Regions from separate parts of the Staphylococcus casei genome, predicted to be linked through region 1. Evidence: predicted binding sites of a transcription regulator. Region 1 holds the regulator's gene; each other region holds the start of a gene.
What was found. Region 1 encodes Rex, which represses fermentation and respiration genes when NADH is low (regulators of the CRP and FNR family bind a similar motif). Its sites were predicted from a motif close to TTGTGAAATATTTCACAA; they were not measured.
Positions count from the first base shown of each region.

Region 2: a site for Rex is predicted at 4,454-4,471, ahead of qoxA (cytochrome aa3 quinol oxidase subunit II). Genes of this name have one in related genera too.
Region 3: a site for Rex is predicted at 4,038-4,055, ahead of QMO72_RS05440 (L-lactate dehydrogenase). Genes of this name have one in related genera too.

Region 1 is NZ_CP125718.1:947,591-955,312, forward strand. Features, by position in the region: gene QMO72_RS04405 (MutS-related protein) at 1-766, opposite strand, end outside; gene abc-f (ribosomal protection-like ABC-F family protein) at 1,136-3,064, opposite strand; gene QMO72_RS04415 (redox-sensing transcriptional repressor Rex) at 3,215-3,856, shown strand; gene QMO72_RS04420 (YeeE/YedE family protein) at 4,264-5,358, shown strand; gene QMO72_RS04425 (sulfurtransferase TusA family protein) at 5,380-5,607, shown strand; gene QMO72_RS04430 (LacI family DNA-binding transcriptional regulator) at 5,754-6,716, shown strand; gene QMO72_RS04435 (sucrose-6-phosphate hydrolase) at 6,814-7,722, shown strand, end outside.
Region 2 is NZ_CP125718.1:1,925,563-1,933,284, reverse strand. Features, by position in the region: gene rihC (ribonucleoside hydrolase RihC) at 1-156, opposite strand, end outside; gene qoxD (cytochrome aa3 quinol oxidase subunit IV) at 295-585, opposite strand; gene qoxC (cytochrome aa3 quinol oxidase subunit III) at 582-1,187, opposite strand; gene qoxB (cytochrome aa3 quinol oxidase subunit I) at 1,177-3,165, opposite strand; gene qoxA (cytochrome aa3 quinol oxidase subunit II) at 3,165-4,286, opposite strand; gene QMO72_RS09315 (DUF5011 domain-containing protein) at 4,557-4,874, opposite strand; gene folD (bifunctional methylenetetrahydrofolate dehydrogenase/methenyltetrahydrofolate cyclohydrolase FolD) at 5,309-6,166, opposite strand; gene purE (5-(carboxyamino)imidazole ribonucleotide mutase) at 6,372-6,854, shown strand; gene purK (5-(carboxyamino)imidazole ribonucleotide synthase) at 6,841-7,722, shown strand, end outside.
Region 3 is NZ_CP125718.1:1,121,350-1,129,071, forward strand. Features, by position in the region: gene ribE (riboflavin synthase) at 1-22, shown strand, start outside; gene ribB (3,4-dihydroxy-2-butanone-4-phosphate synthase) at 35-1,216, shown strand; gene ribH (6,7-dimethyl-8-ribityllumazine synthase) at 1,229-1,687, shown strand; gene QMO72_RS05430 (proline dehydrogenase family protein) at 1,799-2,800, opposite strand; gene QMO72_RS05435 (alpha/beta fold hydrolase) at 3,067-3,891, shown strand; gene QMO72_RS05440 (L-lactate dehydrogenase) at 4,094-5,050, shown strand; gene QMO72_RS05445 (transcriptional regulator, SarA/Rot family) at 5,198-5,599, shown strand; gene mnmM (tRNA 5-(aminomethyl)-2-thiouridylate-methyltransferase MnmM) at 5,734-6,297, opposite strand; gene mnmL (tRNA modification radical SAM protein MnmL/YtqA) at 6,294-7,247, opposite strand; gene QMO72_RS05460 (MDR family MFS transporter) at 7,356-7,722, shown strand, end outside.

The DNA of each region.
Region 1 (7,722 bases):
AAGCTTCATCATTAGAATTAATACGACCTAATAATCCGCTAAATTTGCGTGCTGTTTTAAAATGATTGAAGTTAACATTTAACTTAGGAGCTTGTTCTAAATTATGTATATCATAGGCCTTCTTAATAACGGTTGATGTATAAAACAAGGAATTTAAATCTTGATCAAATGTTTTTTTTAATGAACCACTTAAAATCATGTTAAAAATTAACGAAAAAATTGTTAATATGATTCCGACACTAGGTGCAAAAAAGGTCGTGATTAAAAATATCAAAGGTAAGTATGTACATAGCATGAAAAAGTTATTACGTTTTACATACAATAATTGGTTAGGAAACATAGGATAAATTGCTTTGCCTATTTGTGCTAAATGAAAAGAAACCTGCTGTCTAAAAGAAACATCTGTTTTGAAATGGCTAATCAGTTTACTATCTTTAACTTCGAACATACGTCTTAATGTAGCGTATAATCTCATTTCACCAATTGCAGTAAAATTAAAATTCATCTTATCCAATACAGCATCCATATTTAAATCAGACCACGTTTTATCATCTAAAAGAATGTGCGCATCATATTGGTGCTTGAATGAATCATATTGATAACTATATCTGTGATAAGGGCGTATAAAATTTTCTAAGGGTTTTCGACTATCCCATAAAGTTTGAATATTGTGTTTTAGGTTTTTATTACCTATGATTTTTGATGCTAATGTGATTAAAATAGCAGCTACAACAAAGGCGATAAAAAACCATAATAGTGTGGGCATAAAAAGGTCATTCCTTTCTTAATATTGCGAAACAATATACTTTAATTATGACATGATTGTTTGATTTGAACAAATAACGGTTTGTACAAAGACATGATGTGTTTGTTTAAAAGTCAATAGGGAACATGCGTACTTATCAACAAAAAGTGTATAACGTGTGGATAAGTGGTGATTATCTATGTGGATATGCTCCGATTTCTGAAAATTAAAAACAAGAAAAGGTTTGATTTTTCCTGTGGATAACTAGGATAACTCTGTGGATAGCCATAACAAAGGGAAATACATTGTGAATAGAATAAAGGATGGGATATATAATAAAAAAAGTGAAAGTAGCATAATCTACTTTCACTTTGATACACTTAATGTGTGTTATGATAACATTTCTTGTAATTCTGCCCATTCGGCCATGACTTGTTCTAAATGCTGTTCGGCTGTTGCTTTTTTAATTGCTATGTCATTTGCTTTATCTGGATTTGAATAAATGTCAGGTAAAGTGAGCTGTTCGTTGAGGTCACTAATTTCTTGCTCATAACTTTCAATTTGTACTTCGCATTGCTCTATTTTTCGCTCAATTTGTCTTTGCTCACGTTTTTGCTGTTTCTGATCAATATAAGTATTACTTTGTTGAGCTACAATAGCTGACTGTGAAGGATTATCTAATTCTTTTTTCGCCTGAATAGCTGCTTTTTCTTCTAATTTTTCAATATAATATTGATAGTCACCTAAATAAATTGTGCCACCATCATGGTCTAAATCTAAAATTTTATTGGCTAATTGATTTATAAAGTAACGATCATGCGAAACGAATAATATTGTACCTTCAAAATGGGCTAAGGCTTGCTCTAACATTTCTTTTGAATCAATGTCTAAGTGGTTGGTAGGTTCATCTAAGATGAGTACGTTATTGCGTTCTAACATAAGTAATGCTAATTGTAATCTAGCTTTTTCACCACCAGATAAGTCATTAATTATTTTTTTAACATCTTCTTGAACGAATAAAAATCGCCCTAAAACAGCGCGAATATCCTTTTCGTTCATTGTAGGATATTGATCCCAAAGGTAATCGAGAATTGTTTTATTTGATTTAAATTCAGCTTGCTTTTGATCGTAATAGCCTATTTTTAAATTTGCCCCTTTGGTAATTTCGCCATTTAACTTCTCCTGTATGCCGGCGATTGTTTTGATTAAGGTTGATTTACCTATACCATTGGGCCCAATAATTGCTACGTGATCGCCCTTAGTGATTTCCATATTAATGCCTTTAGTTATTGGCGTTTCATAACCGATTTCTAAATTTTTTATATGGAAGACATCGTTGCCTGTGTTTCGATCGAAATCAAATTGAATGTTCGCACTTTTGGCATCAATCATGGGTTTGCTCACACGTTCAATTTTTTCTAGCATTTTACGTCGACTTTTAGCCATACCAGTGGTCGAAGCACGAGCAATATTTTTCTCTACAAACGTTTCGAGACGTTTAATCTCAGCTTGCTGATTTTCATATTCTTGCATGCGTTTCTCATAGTATTTATCTCTTTGCTCTATAAATTGACCATAATTACCTACATAATGTTGCACATCTCCAAGCGCTACATCATATACTTGATTGACAATTTTATCTAAGAAGTATCTGTCGTGACTAATAATGACGATAGCACCTTTAAAGTAGTTAAGGTAACCTTCAAGCCACTGTGTTGTTTCCATATCTAAATGGTTAGTAGGTTCATCCAATAGTAATAAATCAGGTTCACTTAGTAGCATTTGTGCTAGTGATAAGCGTGTTTTTTGCCCTCCGCTAAAATCATTAATAGGGCGATTAAAATCCGCTTCTGTAAAGTTTAAACCATGTAGTACAGTTTTAATTTTACTTTCATATTGGTAACCTTCTTGTTGCTCAAATTGATTAGATAATGATTCATAGCGATCGATATGATATTTGTAATCTTCGGTATCATATGCATTTGCATGCTCTGCTAACCAATCTGTTTCTTTCTTCATTTCAATTTCCATTTGTTTCATATGCTCAAATGGCTTTGACATTTCTTCAAAAACAGTTTGTTTCGTATCTAAAGTCATTTGCTGGGTCAAATAACCTAATTTAAGATTTTTAATTTTAGAAATTTGTCCAGTATCATAATCTTCGACGCCAGCAATAATTTTCATTAAAGTAGATTTTCCGGCACCATTTCGACCTACAATGCCTATACGTTCGCCAGTTTTAACTTCGAAATCTACGTTATTAAAAATGTCTTCTCCGTCGAATGATTTTGATATGTCGTTAAGTTGTAATAATATCATCCGATTTGCACCTCTCTATTCATTATCATTCTACAGTATTCAAGGCTTGGATAAAACTATCAGTGTTTATTTTTATTAGTCATTAATGTATAATGTTGTAGTGATTATAAGATTATTCAGTATTAGATAATGAAATAGGGGGACAACATCTTGGCTAATCAAAGCGAAAAGATTCCTCGTGCCACATTGAAACGTTTACCGTTGTATTATAGATTCGTCAATACATTGAAATCTAAAGGCATTGATAGAGTTAATTCAAAAGCTATTAGTGAAGGATTAAATATTGATTCTGCAACTATCCGTCGTGATTTTTCATACTTTGGTGAGCTTGGCAAAAAAGGCTATGGCTATAACATAGATAGTTTATTACATTTTTTTAAAAATGAAATAAGTGAAAATGACGAAATTAAGATTGCAATCGTAGGTGTAGGGAATTTAGGGAAAGCATTATTAACTTATAATTTCTCTATACATGATGAGATGACGATAACGGAAGCTTTTGATATACGAGATGAAGTGATAGGGACAGAAATAGGTAATGTCAGTGTAAGTGCATATAATGAGATTACTGACATACTTACACGAGAAGATATAGATATTGTCATATTGACCACACCTGAAGATGTAGCGCAACAAGTGGCAGACACTTTAGTAGCAGCAGGCGTGAAAGGTATATTAAACTTTACTCCGAGTCGTGTAATAACGCCATCTGATGTTCAAGTACATCATATTGATTTAGGGATTGAATTACAGTCGTTATTATTCTTTATGAAAAATTATAGCAATAAATAATATAGGTAAAGTAAAGCTAGCTTATGATCAATACAAGACGTGACATCATGCGTTGTGTATTGAGTAAGCTAGCTTTTTTATAAGTGTTTTGCATTGAATGTATTTGCCTTAATGGTAATTTTAGGGGCAGTAATTTCTGGCAGCTTTGGGAGAAATCCATTTAGTACTGTGATAGCTATTATTTTTGTGATTTTAATTCCTAATAGGATGAGGTTTGAGGTAAATTGACAATTTAATGCGTTATCTCGGATTACAAAGCCTCATTATTGTAATTAATTTTCACGATTAATGTGTAATAGTATTAGAAACAACGTTTTCTGGTGAAGTATGTGAGTATAGAGGTTGAAATTTTATACAATTTCTAATATCATTAATCTTATTGATTTTATCGGGAAAGAGGTTATGGAATGACTTGGTTAATAATTAGTGGTCTTGTTGTGGGCGCACTTTTGGGCTTTGTTATGCAAAGGACAAGGTTTTGTTTAGCAGGTGGATTTAGAGATATGTATGTGCAAAAAAACAATAAAATGTTTTATGCCTTACTGATTGCAATAACAGTTCAAAGTATTGGCTTACTGATACTGACATCTACTGGAATGGTTCAAATTCCAGAATCTACGTATCCAATTATTGGTACGGTTATCGGTTCATTTATTTTTGGTATAGGTATTATTTTATCGGGTGGCTGTGCAACAGGTACTTGGTATAGAGCTGGAGAAGGGTTAATCGGAAGTTGGTTAGCACTTATAGCTTACGCATTTACTTCAGCTGCAACTAAATTCGGTATTCTGTTACCATTAATGAATGGTTTGAATAAACCGACAACAGTAAATACAAGTATGTCACAAACGACGGGTATTCCTACTTGGGTATGGGTAGCGTTATTAACAATCATTACAGTAATTTTTGTAACCAAAACGTTACGTAAACCGAAACCTAAATTTGCAGTACCAAAATTAAAACAAAAATTCACAGGTGTACGTCATTATTTATTTGAAAAAAAATACCACCCATTTGTTGCAGCCATTGCTGTAGGATTAATTGCGTTACTTGCATGGCCTGTAAGTGAAACGACAGGTAGAATGTATGGATTAGGTATAACGACGCCATCAGCGAATATAATTCAGTTTTTAGTGACAGGTGATACAAAACTAATAGACTGGGGCGTATTCCTTGTGCTTGGGATATTCTTAGGATCTTATATTGCAGCTAGAGGCGCAAGAGAGTTTAAATGGAGATTGCCAGATAAGAAAACGATACGTAATAGTGTCATTGGTGGTATTTGTATGGGCTTTGGTGCTTCAGTAGCAGGCGGATGTTCAATTGGTAATGGCTTAGTTGAAACAGCAACGATGTCTTGGAAAGGTTGGATTGCACTCGCATCTATGATATTAGGCGCATGGTTCATGAGTTATTTTATTTTTATCAGACCAATGAAGAAAGCGCAAAGTGCATCACAAACAGAAAAAAATACAGTATCTTCTCAGACGCAAACAACTTAATTTTGAAGGAGGAAATGCATGATGGTATATGAATTAGGAACAGTCGGAATGGTTTGTCCATTCCCTTTAATTGAAGCTCAGAAGAAAATGAACACGTTAGATAATGGTGACGAATTAAAAATCGATTTTGACTGCACGCAAGCTACAGAAGCATTACCAAACTGGGCAGCAGAACAAGGTTACCCTATAACGAACTATGAACAACTAGACGATGCTTCATGGACGATTACGATTCAAAAAGCTGAATAAAACAATGTACAAACCAACTTACAATAATTAGGGATTATATACTTAATTATCTAAGTTGGTTTTTGTTTTAAATAGTATTTAAAGCGGTTGCAATATGATAAAATGAATACTGTTTACAATAGCAAATTAATGAGAGTGAGAAGACTATGAAAAATATTGCTGATATTGCAAAAATTGCTGGCGTATCGAAGAGTACAGTTTCTAGATATCTAAATAACGGGTCGGTAAGCATAAAAACAAAGCAAAAATTGGATAAAATCATTCAAGAAAATGACTATCAACCTAATCAATTTGCGCAAAGTTTAAGAGCACATAGAACAAATATGATTGGTGCCATTATACCTAGGATGAATTCTTATGCGGTAGATGAAACGATAAAAGGCGTAAAGTCAGTTTGTAATGATTTAAACTACAGGTTATTGCTAAATTATACCAATTTGGATGTTGAATTGGAGATAGATGCCTTAGAAACTTTTTATAGAAGTAAAGTTGATGGTATTATATTGATGGCTACAGAAATTACACAGAGACATTTAGAAGTCATTAATAAAATTAATGTGCCAGTTATTATCGTGGGTCAAGAACATAAAGACCTACATTGTATTATTCATGATGATTTTCGTGCTGGGTACCTTGTGGGCGACACTATAGGAACAAAAGGCTATAAAGATGTCCAATTCTTTGGTGTAACAGAAAGTGATATTGCGGTTGGTATACATAGAAAAGAAGGCTTGATTGCGGGTTTGAGCACACATGGTATTACACCTCATATTTCCCATACTTCCTTTAATTATAAAGAAGCAATGATAGATGTTGCCAGTGAATTGCAAATGCATACGCATTATGATGCCGTTGTAGGTGCTACCGATTCGATTGCACTAGCAGTTCATAAATTTACCTCAGAGCATAAAAATCAATTAAATGATCAACTTATTGTTGGATTTGGTGGAGACCCCGTTACCGAAATTGTATCCCCATCTATTAGCACAGTAATTTATCATTTTGAACAAGCAGGAGAAGTATCGATGAATAAATTAAATCAAATGATTCAACAACAACATATTGAAAAGCGAATAACTATAGATGTGACGCTATCATTTAAAAGGTAGACGAAACGTGATATTATATAATAGAATTATATGGAACCGGTACCAAAAAGAAAATAAATATATAAAGTTAAAATATTGATAGTAGGAGGAAATTGTAATGACTGAATGGACGAGAGAAAAACGCTATCAAAGATATGAGGAGGTTGATCAACAAACGATTGATATATTAACTGATCAAGTTGAAAAATCTAAATATAGACAAACATTTCATATTCAACCTAAGACTGGATTACTTAATGATCCTAATGGATTGATATATTTTAATGGGATTTATTATGTATCACATCAATGGTTTCCTTTAGGTCCAGTGCATGGTTTAAAATATTGGTATACATATACAAGTAAAGATTTGATACATTTTAATGCGGAAGGGCCATCGCTAAAGCCAGATACGAGAGATGATAGTCACGGAGTATATAGCGGTAGTGCTTTTGAATATAATGGGAATTTATATTACATGTATACAGCCAATCACCGTGATGATAATTGGAATAGAATTTCTACACAACACATAGCAAAAGTAAATCATGATGGAAGTATAGAAAAGTTTCCTAAAGCAGTCATTACTGCACCACCAGAAGGATATACGCAACACTTCAGAGACCCTAAAGTATTTACTAAAGATGGTGTTTTCTATGCAATAATAGCTGCTCAGAATGATTTAGAACAAGGTAGAATTCTACAATATTATTCTACAGATATCGTGAATTGGGAGTTACAAGGTGAGATTCAAACCAATTTAGAAGCATTTGGTTATATGTGGGAATGTCCAGATTATTTTGATTTAGATGGTCATGATTTAATATTATTCTGTCCCCAAGGTATTGAACCTTCTGGTGAGCAATTTCGAAATATTTATCAATCAGGTTATATCATGGGACAATACGATGTTAATCAGTTGAAAATGAATCACGCGGATTTTCATGAATTAGATTATGGGTTTGATTTTTATGCGCCTCAAACATTTTTAGATGAAAATGGTCAACGTATCTTAATAGGGTGGATG
Region 2 (7,722 bases), 980 kb from region 1:
GAGTTTCAGTGCGTTTGCAGTAGTTTTTTCGATGCCTACATTGCCATTAACTGTAGTAATCATTCTTAAGTCAAGATTGGGGTGGTTTAGAGCAATACTAATGGCAGCAGCATCATCAATGCCTGGATCAGTGTCTATAATAATGGGTTGTTTCATAAAATGGTTATCCTCCTTCAAATAATAAAGATGTATCATACTTTATTTTACAATTTTTTGATGAAAGTGTTAAATCATTCATAAAAGGGGATTTAAACATAAAAAAAAGACTTCTCCGGAGAGAAGTCTTTTTTGGGATTATAAGTGACTAGAGTGTCCACCTTGCATTACCCAATACGTACCAATAACAGTAATTAAAGTAATGATAATCGCAAATATAACTTTGAAAGCTTGTACATTACCATTTTTACCTTCAGTTAAATGCATGAACATTAATAATTGAACAGCAGCTTGTATAAAAGCAAAACCGAAGATGATGGTGATTTTAGCATTGAGTGCCATAGATGTGTAAAGTGTTACAAAAATCGCTAAAATTGTCAGAACGATTGAGGCGATAAAACCTACAGTATGTTTTACGATTGTATTCATCCGCTATACACCATCCCTATCATATATACGGCAGTGAAGATGAAAATCCAAACAACATCTAAAAAGTGCCAGTATAAACTTACTATAAATAACTTAGGAGCATTGTCTTTATTTAAACCACGCATTGCAATTTGAATTAATAAACATGTAATCCAAACAATACCTAACGATACATGGGCTCCATGAGTTCCTAATAGAATAAAGAAACTAGACCAGTAAGAACCGATTTGTGGAGTAACACCTTCTGAAACATAATGTGCAAACTCATAAATCTCAAAGCCTACGAATACCATACCAAGTAATACAGTAAGGATCATCCATATCATCATTAACTTTTGTTTTTCTTGTCTCATATAATAAATTGCAATACCACATGTGTATGAACTAATTAATAATGCAAATGTCATTATTAAAACTAGTGGCAATTCAAATAATTCAGTAGTCATCTTACCAGCGTAATCTCCGCCGTGTTGAAGTGTTAATAATGCTGCGAATAACGTACCGAATAGTGAGAATTCAGCTGTAAGGAAAATCCAAAAGCCAAGTTTATTTAAATTACCTTCATGCGAACGTGTATCAATTGTGTTTGCATCATGACTCATGACTTACAGCCTCCCTTTCTTTTATACGTGCTTCACGTAAACGTTTTTCAGTTTCAGCTACTTCGGATGCATGGATATGATAACCATGATCTACTTCGAAACTACGGTAAACCATACAAGCAAAGATACCAATTAAACAAATAACTGCTGGAACGATAGTTTCAAAGATTAAGAAGAAGCCACCGATAGTGAATAAAATTCCCATCCAGAAACCAATAGGCGTATTGTTTGGCATGTGTATATCTGTGTAATTATGGTTGTCTAAGTAATGACGACCGTGTTCCTTCATATCGACAAATGTGTCATAGTCATTCCAATCTGGAGTAACAGCAAAGTTGTATTTAGGTGGCATTGCTGAAGCAGTTGACCACTCTAGAGTACGACCTAAGCCATCCCAGTTATCACCAGTTGCTTCACGTGGTGATTTGAAGAAGCTATATACAATACTTGCAACTAAGAACATAAAGCCTAATGCCATTAATAGGGCACCGATAGTAGAAATTACGTTTAGTAACCACCAACCATCTTCTGGCATGTAAGTGTATAAACGACGAGGCATACCATCTAATCCAAGAACGAATTGTGGTAAGAAACAAACGTTAAATCCGATCATGAATAACCAGAAACACCATTTATTTAAAGTCTCGTTTAACTTATGACCAGTCATCTTAGGATACCAGTAAATTAATGCGCCTAGACAGGCAAATACAACACCAGTTACTAACGTGTAGTGGAAATGTGCCACTAGGAAGTAAGTATTATGATATTGGTAGTCAGCTGCTGCCATTGCTAACATTACACCAGTTACACCGCCCAATAAGAAGTTAGGAATGAATGCTAATGCGAATAGCATTGGCGATTCAAAAGTAATTCGACCTTGATAAAGTGTGAATAACCAGTTGAATAATTTAACACCAGTCGGTATACCAATCAACATAGTTGTAATTGAGAAGAATGAGTTGATTAAAGCACCATTACCCATTGTGAAGAAATGGTGAACCCAAACTAAGAAACTTAAGAATGCAATACCAGCTGTCGCCCAAACCATACTTTGGTGACCAAAGAGTCGTTTACGAGCAAACGTCGGTATGATTTCAGAATATATACCAAATGCCGGCAAGATAACAATATACACTTCGGGGTGCCCCCATACCCAGAAGAAGTTTGCCCAAAGCATTGGCATACCACCGTTTGCAACTGTGAAGAACGCTGTATCAAATATTCTATCAGTTGTAAATAATGCTAATGTTACAGTTAAAACTGGGAAAGCCAAGATAACAATCAATGCTGTAATAAACGTTGTCATTGTAAACATTGGCATTTCCATAAATTTCATTGTAGGTGTTTTACATCTAAGTATAGTTACAAAGAAGTTAATACCAGTCATCAGTGTCCCGATACCGGAAATTTGTATTGCAATTAAGTAATAGTTAACCCCGGGTCCTGGACTGAATTCTCCTGCCAGCGGTGCATAGTTAGTCCAACCAGCTGCAGGGGAGCCTCCGACTATAAATGACAGGTTAAATAAAAGCATACCTGAGAAGAATAACCAGAAACTTACGTTATTTAATACAGGGAATGCAACGTCACGTGCACCAATTTGTAAAGGTACAACGACATTCCACAAACCAAAAATGAAAGGCATTGCCATAAAGATAATCATGATAACGCCGTGTGTACTAAAGATTTCGTTATAGTGGTTAGATTCCAAGAATTTATTATCTGGAATTGTTAACTGAGCACGAAGTAATAACGCGTCAATACCACCACGAGCAAACATTAATACAGCGCAGATTAAGTACATAGCACCGATTTTCTTATGGTCGATAGATGTGAACCATTCTCTGTATAGATATTTCCATAATTTAAAATAACTAATTACTGCGATCAGGCCTATGATAGCGAATGGCGCACCAATTTGTGCCATTGTAATCATCCAGTTACCATGAACGAGCAATTGATCCCATGGAAAATTCATTAATGTCCACCTCCATTTTCATGGTCTTTTTTCTCTATTTCAGATGCTTTTTTATCTTTAGCACCTTCAGAGATTTTTTCCATTTCGTCCATATTATGTGATTCTTTATCTTTGAATTCACTATTATATGGTTCTTTATTGCCTAGTATCATGGCTTTCATTCCATGACGTTCATAGTTAGCATTTGTAATTTGCGACTTACGTGCAGGTTGATCTGGTTTATCTAACACATCTTTAGTAATTTCTTCTTCTGAGTTAAAGTTAGGATCTTTTTGAACGTAATTGTAACGATCATAAGCATAGAAAATATACTCAGGATCTGCTGCAGGATCAACAAATGCCATATGCGTACCACTGAAAGTTAAATTCTTGTTTTCAGTAGTTGGTAAAAGTTGCTTATCAAATGTATCTTGATCCAATACTTTTTGACTTTGAGCATCTTTAACCCAATCCTTAAATTTGCTTTGGCTTACTGAATGAACATCAAAAGTTTGACGAGAGAATCCTTCACCATTGAAGTTAGAGTTACGTCCACGGAACGTTCCTTCTTCACTAGCAGTTAAAGTCCAGTCCATCGTCATACCTGTCATCGCATATTTCTGACCACCTAATTGCGGGATCCAGAAACTAGTCATCATATCCATAGATTGGAGTTTGAAAACAACTGGGCGATCTTTCGGAATAGTTAAATGATTAACTGTTTCGATTTTTTCATCAGGATAACTGAAGAACCACTTATAACCAGCGCTTGTCGCGTAAACAACAAGTGGATCATCTTCTTTTGCTGGTGGTTTCTCGTATTCATAAAGCGATTTAACCGTTGGAATGGCTAAAGCGATTACGATAATCACCGGAATGATAAACCAAATTAATTCTATTAAAGAATTGTGGTGCATCTTACCAGATTCTTTAGTATTTCCAATTCGATATTTCACAAGGAATACTGAGAATAAGATAAGTACAGCGGCAATAACAACAAGCATGAAGATGATTGAATAAATAATCAAAAACTTCGAGTCACTTGCTAATGGCCCTTTTGGGTTTAAAACTTCTACATTTGAACAGCCACTAAGTAAAATTAGCGAGCCAAAGAGTAGAAGCAAAGACTTAAATTTTGACACTTTTTTGACCTCCTAATACTACAATTGTAGGGCTTACCATCAATTTTAAGATATTACGCAATATTTACAAGTGTTTATAGTAAAAAAATTATTGTAAAATTAAAACAAACCCAACAGACTCAAGGTCTGACGGGCTTTTAAAGATTTGTTAAAATTATGTGTACATTTTGTGAAAAGTGACATATTTAAGTCAAAGTAGTTATTTTGGTCTAAAAATACTGATAATGCTTATCAATTAATGTTATTGAATATATGTATTTAGACGATAAATTATTTTACTTCTATATAACGTATAGATTTATCTATTGCACCATCTGAATCTTCTACTTTATATTCAACTTTATATTGACCGGCTTTATTTGTATCAATATTTCCAGCTATAGTAATTTTATCTGTTAAATCGCCATCTTCTTTATCAAAGGCACTCACGCCATTAAGTAAATTATAATCATCACCTTTTTCAATGACTGTATCCTTTATGCCTTTAAGTTCTGGAATGGAATTATCAGTTGCCTCTGCACTTAAGTTAGGTGTTACAAGTGTTGCAGATACACCTAAAGCTGATAATGATTGTAATAATTTGTTCATAACGTTAACCTCCGTATGAAAGTCATGATTTTATTTAATTTCACTATACTTTATCTACTATAGAAAAACATCATACTATAGTCTTAATATAACGTATTACTATGAATATAAATAAAACATTCAGTAAAAAATGGGTAAATTATGAGTTGAACTATAATTTAGAGGGATTAAAGTTTTTAAAATGTCTAACTAGTGGATAGGGCATACTATAGAAAGAAGTTTAAAAAAAGGGGCTTTTGTGCTTATATTGCTACGAAACGATTTATAACCATCATATTAATAATAGTAGTAAGAGGAAGCGCACATTGGTTAATTTAAAGTTACTTTGTGGTAGAAAAATGGCCCTCAATATTAAATATGATGTTGATTAATAGTAAAAAAGGTTAAAAAAAGAACTTGGTATATGAGCCAAGTTCTTTTTTTTGAATACTATTCTATTCGATGCCTCTGCGTAATTTTTCAGCAATTAGCGTGTTATTTAATACCATAGTAATTGTCATTGGGCCAACGCCACCTGGAACTGGTGTAATGGCACCTGCAACTTCTTTAACTTCATCGTATTCAATATCACCTTTTAACTTGCCGTTTTCATCAGGTGTATTACCTACATCAATGACAATGGCACCTTCTTTTACATCATTTTTTGTAACTAATCCTGGACGACCTACAGCACTTACGATAATATCAGCATTTTTTAAATGACTATGCATATCTTTAGATTTTGAGTGCAGAATTGTAACCGATGCATTTTTTTGTAGTAATAATTTAGACACTGGTTGACCAACGATATGGCTACGTCCAATAATTACAGCATCTTTTCCTTCTAATTCGATATCAGCGTGATTTAATAATTCCATAATGCCTAGTGGTGTACATGGCACAAAAGTTTGTTGATCAATATAAAGTTTACCAATGTTTTCAGGGTGGAAACCATCAACATCTTTAGCAGGATTAATAGCTTCTAATACTTTTTGTTCACTTACTTGTTGTGGTAAAGGTACTTGTACAAGAATACCACTTACACTTTCATCTTCATTTAAACGTTTAAGTTCGTTAAGAACTTCTTCTTCAGATGCTGTTTCATCTAAATGAACAATTTCAGAAATCATGCCAATTTTTTCTGCAGCTTTCTTCTTAGAATTTACATAACTTTGGCTTGCACCATTATTCCCAACAAGAATAACTGATAGTTTAGGTGTATACCCTTTTGATTGTAAAGCTTCAACTTGATCTTTAAGACCCTGTCTGTAATCTTTTGCAATTTGTTTTCCGTCTAAAATTTTTGCGACCATGAAAAATATCCTCCTAAAATGTATGAACTTTACTTAACTTTAACATAAATTACACGATAAATATCAACCAAAAGACGTAGATTGGAACTTTTTTTTACTGTATAGTTCGATTTTTGATTGAAAAAGCATGATTTAGTTGTTATGCTATATTTGTAATATACAACTAATAGTAGTAACATTTCAAATTTCTGAAAGGGTGTTCAATTTGAAAGTGGTAGTTATAATGGGGAGTTCCTCGGACTGGGATACGATGAAAGAAAGTTGCTTAATGTTAGAACAATTTGAAATTCCGTATGATAAAAAGGTTGTTTCAGCACATCGTACACCACAATTGATGTTTGAATTTTCAAATGAAGCAAGAGCGAATGGATATGACGTAATTATTGCTGGAGCAGGTGGCGCAGCGCACTTGCCAGGTATGGTTGCATCAATGACAACTTTACCTGTCATTGGCGTGCCTATAGAGTCCAAAAGTTTACAAGGTCTAGATTCGTTATTATCTATTGTACAAATGCCAGGGGGAATCCCTGTAGCGACGACAGCGATAGGAAAAGCTGGTGCTAAAAATGCAGGTATACTTGCTGCGAGAATATTAAGTATCGGTAATAAAGCAATCCAAAAGAATTTGGAAAATTATGAAAAATCGTTGGTTGAGAAAGTGAGTGAAATGCAACATGAGCTTCAGTAAATTAAAATTCGGCTCAACGATTGGCATTATCGGTGGAGGACAGTTAGGTAAAATGATGGCTCAATCTGCACAAAAAATGGGTTATAAAGTCATTGTGCTTGATCCTGATAATGCTTGTCCATGCCAGCACGTCGCACATGAATTTATTCATGCGAATTACGATGATCAAGAGGCTTTAAACCAACTTGGTGAAGCATCCGATGTCATCACTTATGAATTTGAAAATATCTCATCTAAACAATTACAGTCACTTGTTTCACAATATAATATCCCTCAAGGATATGAAGCAATTCAAATACTTCAAGATCGATTGATAGAAAAGCAAACATTGCAAAAAGCACAAACGCAAATTGCGAACTTTATTCAATTAACTGAGCCTAAAGATTTATCTATAGCAATAGAGCAAATCGGTTATCCATTTATCGTTAAAACTAGATTTGGAGGTTATGACGGTAAAGGGCAAATATTGGTTAAAGATCAATCTTATTTGGATGAAGCTGAAGTACTTATTTCGAAACAAGAATGTGTTGCCGAACAATTTTTAGACTTACACAAAGAAGTTTCGTTAACGGTTACAATTGGCAAAGATAACCAAATAACGTATTTTCCATTACAAGAAAATGAACATCAAAATCAAATACTTTTTAAAACAATAGTGCCAGCACGAACAGATAAAGACCAAGAAGCACGAAGTGAAGTCAAAAAAATTACAGAACACATTCATTTTGTAGGTACCTTTACGGTTGAATTCTTTATCGATACCCAAAACAATTTATATGTAAATGAAATTGCGCCAAGACCTCATAATTCAGGTCATTATTCTATTGAAGCTTGTGATTATTCACAATTTGATACACATATACTTGCA
Region 3 (7,722 bases), 170 kb from region 1:
ACTTAAAGCGTTTGGATTTTAGGAGGGCAAATATATGAAATTAGACAGTATAGATACTGCACTTAAAGCACTTAAAAATGGCGATAGTATCATCGTTGTAGATGATGAAAATAGAGAAAATGAAGGCGACTTAGTTGCTGTGACTGAATGGATGAAGGATAATACAGTTAATTTTATGGCTACTTATGGTAGAGGATTAATATGTGCACCTATAAGTCATAGCATAGCTGAAAAATTAGATCTTAATCCAATGGTAAATCACAATTCTGATGTATATGGTACACAGTTTACAGTCAGTGTGGATCATGTTAATACAACGACAGGTATTAGCGCGGTAGAAAGAACGATGACAGCGAGAGCGTTAATAGACGATCACGCCACATCTAATGATTTTAATAAGCCGGGCCATTTATTTCCTCTAATTGCACAAAATAATGGTGTTTTAGCAAGACGAGGACATACTGAGGCTTCAGTTGATTTAGCAACATTAAGTGGGGCTAAACCAGCAGCGTTAATATGTGAGATAATGAACGAAGATGGCTCAATGGCTAAAGGTGAAGAGTTAGAAAGATTTAAAGAAGAACATCAACTTGTGATGATTTCAATTGAAGATTTAGTGAAATATAGACAGGCTTCTTCATCACACTTAGAAGCAAAAGCTAAAGTTAAAATGCCTACAGAGTATGGAGAATTTGATATGTATGGCTTCACAACAGCAAACAGTGATGAAGAACTTGTTGCAATTGTGAGCGGTGAGATTAAAGAAACGACAAATGTGCGTATCCATTCAGCATGTTTGACTGGCGATATATTCCATAGTCAAAGATGTGATTGTGGTGAGCAATTAGCTGCCTCTATGAAATATATAAATGAACATGGTGGCGTTATTTTATACTTGCCACAAGAAGGTCGTGGCATAGGCTTGATTAATAAATTAAAAGCTTATGAGCTTATTGAACAAGGTTATGATACAGTAACAGCCAATATTGCCTTAGGCTTTGAAGAAGATTTAAGAGATTATAAAGACGCTGCACAAATTCTAAAATATTTCGGTATTGAAAAAGTGAATTTGTTAAGTAATAATCCTAAGAAATTTGAAAGCTTAGAAATATATGGCATAGATATTGCGAAAAGAATTGAACTCGTAGTGCCAACAAATAAACACAATCAAGATTATATGGATACAAAAAAAGTTAAAATGGGTCATTTAATATAGGAGGTCATTGGAATGAATTTTGAAGGTAAATTAATAGGTTCAGATTTAAAAGTTGCAGTTGTAGTAAGTAGGTTTAATGATTTTATTACAAATCGTTTATTAGACGGAGCTAAGGATACGTTAGTGCGTCACGAAGTACCTGAAGGTAATATTGATGTTGCATATGTACCTGGTGCATTTGAAATTCCTTTAGTAGCAAAAAAATTAGCTCAAAAAAATGAATATGATGCAGTTATCACATTAGGCTGTGTGATAAGAGGTGCTACATCTCATTATGATTATGTATGTAATGAAGTGGCTAAAGGTATCTCTAAAGCCAACGATGTTACAGACACACCAGTAATATTTGGGATATTAACTACTGAAAGTATTGAACAAGCTGTTGAACGCGCGGGTACTAAAGCTGGAAATAAAGGCTCAGAAGCAGCAGTAAGTGCAATAGAAATGGCTAACTTATTAAGAGAGATTTAAATCATTAAACAGTAGGTTGAAATGATTTCTATTCGCTAACTAAAAGACTTGGACAAACGCTTCGTTGTGGTTGTCCAAGTCTTTTTGTGTATCATTTGCGCACTTTAAAGATTACTTCTTAAATAAACGACTTACTAATGCAATTGTCGCACCAATTGCTGTAATACCTAGAGTGACAAAACCAGCTTTTTTGAGTACTTTGGGTTTCAAAACTTCTTTAAACATAAGATTTAAATTCTGAGGTCTTTCTGCTAACCTTCTCATAAAATAACTGAACCAATCGTCACCATAAGGTACATAAATGCAGAAGTTATTACCTTCTTTTGCAATCGTTTCTGCTAAATCAGAGCGGAAACCATACAACATTTGGAACTCATATCTGTCTCGTTCAATTTTATTATCTTTAATAAATTGTTTGATATGCGTGATGACTCTGTCATCATGCGTAGCAATAGATGTTACATTTTTGGCACTTAATAATCTTTTTTCAATTAGACGTATGTAGTTTTCGTCTATTTCTTCTTTAGTTTGAAATGCAATCGTATCTGCTTCTTTATAAGCACCTTTAACCATGCGTAATCTTAACTCTGGGTATTTGTCTACAAGTGCATCTGCTTTATATAAATAAGCTTGTATAACGGTACCTACATTTTTAAATTCGCCTTTTAAGCGATCTAATACCTGTGTAATGTCAAATAAACTATTATATTTCTCGGTATCAATATTAATATGCATATTATCGAATTCATTTGCTTTCAATAATATTTCACGTAAATTACGATAAGCAAGATCGATATCAAATTCAGAACCGAGCTGACTCAGTTTAACAGACATATGTCCATCTAAGTTATGGTTATAGATAGCATACATGACTTCTAATATTTGATCTTTTGCTCGTATCGCCTCTCCTTCAGTTACGACAAATTCACCAAGACAATCCACGGTAACTGTAATTCCCTTGTTGTTTAAACGTTCAATTGTGTCCACTAAGGCGGGGATCGTATTTCCTGCAACGACCTTATTAGCACCTAACATAGGTCCTATTTCCTTAGCGGTATTGTTTAGTAATGAATTATTAGATAATCCTATAAAAAAGTTTTTCACAATTGGCATATTAATTCCTCCCATTCTGCTTATAGCTTATGTTTCAATATCAGTGTAGCATGAATTTAAAAGTAATGAAATCGTTTGCAATAAAATATATTACACTTTAAATCGAAATATATACTCATGGTATTACTATATAACGTAGTTCTGATTTATAGTGTTTAACAAAATAAGTGTTTCACTACAAATTCTATGTTTAAAATGGAAAAAGTATAGCATATTTTGATACAATAAATGTAAGGAAATTTATGTAGAAGGGGAAGTATGGATAAATGTGGAAATGGGAAACCGAAAATGAAGCAAAAGGTGTTGTTGTGATTGCGCACAACATGCTTGAACATACGGGACGATACGCATATGTTATTACGATGCTTCGCCGTAATGGATATCATGTGATCATGGGCGATTTGCCTGGACAAGGTCAAACGTCACGTTCAAATAAAGGTCAAATAAATAATTTTGATATATATCACGAGCATATTCTTGAATGGATTAAAATTGCAAACGAATATAAGATTCCAACCTATGTGATGGGTGTTGGTTTAGGTGGTTTGATTATCCTCAATCTTCTCGAAAAAGTAGAAGTACCAATAGAAGGACTTATACTTGTTTCTCCATTATTAGAATTTAAAAAAAGCAATAAATCTCGAAAAGATAAAATTATATCTAATGTAGGAAAATTAGCTAAAGATAAGCGGTTTAAGGTAGGTATAACTGTTGAAGATTTAACTCGTAATGAAGAAGTGATAGAAGAGACGCTTAATGACCAATTAATGCTTCAAAAAGTGACATACCATTGGTATAAACAAATCACTGAGATAATGAAAGAAACAGTAATGCATTTAAAAGACGTTAACCCATTGCCGTTACTTTTGATGTATGGCCAAGAAGATAAAGTGGCTGACATTTCTACAATGAAATTAATTAAAGATAAAGTGACTACAAATGAATTATATTTTAAAGCTTGGGAAGGTTTATATCATGAAATTCACAATGAACCTGAGCGTGACGAGGTTATGAGATATATGTTAGCCTTTTTAAACAATAGTGCTAGTAACAATGGCTTTATCATTCATGATGAGCATGAGCCCTCATAAGTCAATGATTCATGTAATATACAGACACCAAACGATGTAGATATTGTTTGGTGCTTTTTATTAGATGAGGTAAAGTATTGCATAATAAAATGTGAAATAAATCACAATAACCATTGCATTAACTAGAAAAGTTTGTTATATTTTAATTGTGAAATATATCACAATAGTGATTCGTAGAAAAATATGTGAGGAGAGTCAAAATATGAAAAATGTTAAAAGTAATAAAGTTGTTTTAATTGGTGATGGCGCAGTTGGTTCAAGTTATGCTTTTGCTCTAGTTGCACAAGGTGTTGCTGACGAACTAGTTATTATTGACTTGGTGGAGGAGAAGGTTAAAGGTGATGTTATGGATTTAAATCATGGCGCACCATATGGAGATTCACCTGTAAATATCAAAGCAGGAAATTATAAAGACTGTGCAGATGCTGATTTAGTTGTTATAACTGCTGGAGCAGCACAAAAGCCGGGGGAAACAAGATTAGATCTTATAGAAAAAAATACTAAAATCTTTAAATCTATTGTTACAGAAATTATGGATTCAGGATTTGATGGGATATTCTTAGTTGCTACAAACCCAGTGGATATACTAACATATGTAACACAAAAAATTTCAGGTTTACCAAAAGAACGTGTCATTGGTTCTGGTACAATCTTAGACACAGCACGTTTTAAATATGAATTAGCTAAAGAATTTGATGTTTCACCAATGAGTGTAGAGGGTCAAATTATTGGAGAACATGGTGATTCAGAATTGGCCGTTTGGTCTCAAGCTAATATTGCGGGTCAACCATTATATGAAATGTTACATGGGGATAGTGAAAAACAACATAGAATTGAAGAAATTTTTATAAATACTCGAGATGCTGCATATGATATTATTCAAGCTAAAGGTGCAACATATTATGGTATAGCTATGGGCTTATTGCACATTACGAAAGCTATCTTAAAAAACCAAAATGTAGTGTTAACGGTGTCTAGTTATTTAGAAGGTGAGTACGATAAGAATGATGTTTATATAGGTGTACCTACTTTAATTAATCGAGCAGGAGCGGTTAAAGTGTATGAAACACCATTAAATGATGAAGAAAGCGCATTATTTGATAATTCAGTGACAGTATTAAAAGAAATGCAAAATAAAATCTCTCATATAATTGCATAATTCATAGTTTAATTTTAAACTGTGTATAAGATTAATTTTATTTAAAATTCTATTATTTATACAGGGTAGAATTTTATACTCTAGGAATGAGAGTTTTACGAATTAATTTTACATGTTTAATATTTACTATGATTGGGGGATTACTCTATGGGAAAAACACTTATTGATAATGTTGATGGAGTGTTGAGATTAGAAATGATCTTGCAAGACATCGAGGATATTTTTTCTAAAGTACAAAAGCAATACAAGATGTCTAAAGAAGAAATCTTGATTCTTTTAACACTTTGGAAAGAAGGTTCAATGACTTTAAAAGAAATGGATGACTTTGTACATGTGAAATCATATAAGCGTACAAGAACGTATAATGATTTAGTCGAAAAAGAGTGGGTTATTAAAGAAAGACCCCAAAATGACGAGCGTACAGTTATTATTCATTTTAACGAAGATTTAAAAGATCAAAGGGAAGATCTTTTGAATTTCTTCAAAGAGGAAATTGAAGCAAAAGCAACAAGTATCCAAAATAGTCTTAAATCTATCATAAACTTATAGGGAATAATTATAGGCTGGGATATGTATCCTAAACCTAAAAAAGACCAATCAGATTTTATAAATCTGATTGGTCTTTTATTTTATACAAATCATGGTTAGTGATTTTGATATGCAAGCATGAGAACAAGAACAATTTACAACCTTTTTTCTATTGCACAGATAAAAGGTGGATTGTTTTGTTGATTTATAAATTGGTATTGAAGTACATGAGCTTTATTTTGATCGAAGCATCTTAAGTATTCAATGACAGCATCTCGTTCTATTTTACCTTCTTCATGCCCATGATATATTACTAAAACAATGACGCCTTCAGGTGCCAGTATATCGAATATGGAATTAATTGCAGCAATCGTACTTTCAGGGTGCGTGACAATCGATTTATCGCCTTTAGGTAAATAACCCAAATTGAAAATCGCTGCATCTATTTGCCCATGTTCTTCTCTGGGAATATACTGTTGTACATTGTCATGACTTGCTTGAAACAATTCGACATTATGAAATTCGGCTGTTTTTTGTTGTGTATTATGGATAGCTTTTGTCTGGATATCAAAGCCATAGACTTTACCATTAGGTACTTGACGTGCAAGGAAGTATGTATCATTGCCATTGCCACATGTGGCATCAATTACAATACTTTCTTTATTAGTATGTGCAATGAGTAAAGTTTTGGCAAATGGTAGTATGCGTTCTAATTTCATGATTGAACAGTACTTCCGAAAAGTTTGCCTTGATAGGATGCTCGTCGTGCAAGCTCGTTATCAATTTCATTTAAAACTTCCCATTTATTTACACTCCACATAGGTCCGACCATTAAATCAATAGGACCATCACCAGTTATTCTGTGTACAATCATTTCTTTAGGAATGATTTCTAATTGATCACAAACCAAATGGGTATATTCTTCTTGTGACATAAATTCCAACATACCTTTATCATATTGCTTAACCATAGGCGTGCCTTTTAATAAATGCAGTAGATGTATTTTAATACCTTGAACATCCATTTTTGCAACTGTTTTAGCAGTTTCCATCATCATATTGTAATCTTCGCCAGGCAGTCCATTAATGATATGAGTACAAATATTGATATTATGCTTACGTAATTTTTCAATACCTTCATAATATGTTTGCATATCATGTGCGCGATTAATTAAATCTGAAGTTTCCTGGTGTACTGTTTGTAAACCAAGCTCTACCCATAAATATGTGCGCTCGTTTAACTCTGCTAAATATTCTACAACATCATCTGGTAAGCAGTCAGGTCTTGTACCTATAGATAGTCCTACTACACCAGGTTCTTTTAATGCTGTTTCATATTTTTCTCGTAATACTTCAACTGGTGCATGTGTGTTAGTGAATGCTTGAAAATATGCAATGTACTGACCATCATGCCATTTTTCATGCATTCTATCTTTGATTTGTCGAAATTGTACTTCGATTGGGTCGACGCGATTGCCTGCAAAGTCGCCACTTCCTGCAGCTGAACAAAACGTGCAACCGCCATGTGCTACAGTTCCATCTCTATTTGGACAATCAAAACCGCCATCAATAGCTACTTTGAAAATTTTCTGGCCAAATTTATTTTTCAAGTGATAATTCCATGTGTGATACCTTTTATTTTCGAATGCGTAAGGGAAAAATTGCCCCATATAACATTTTCCTTTCTAAAATCATTATAGTTAAAGATTTTAACATATTTTAGTGATATAGTGTTTAGTGTAAAATTAGAAAATTAAATTTAGAGAGGGGCTTAGTGCATGAACATGCCTAAATCAGTGTGGTGGTTGGTTATTGGTATGGCATTAAATATTACAGGTTCAAGCTTCTTATGGCCATTAAACACAATATATATGAATGAACAATTAGATAAGAGTCTGACAATCGCTGGATTAGTGTTAATGATTAATTCTTTTGGTATGGTTGTTGGTAATTTATTAGGTGGTAGCTTATTTGATAAATTGGGTGGCTATCGAACGATAATGATGGGCACAGTCATATGTTTAATGAGTACTACATTATTGAATTTCTTTCATGGTTGGCCATGGTATGCTGTATGGTTAGTTGCATTAGGCTTTGGTGGTGGCATGATTGTTCCAGCGATTTATGCTTTGGCAGGAGCCGTGT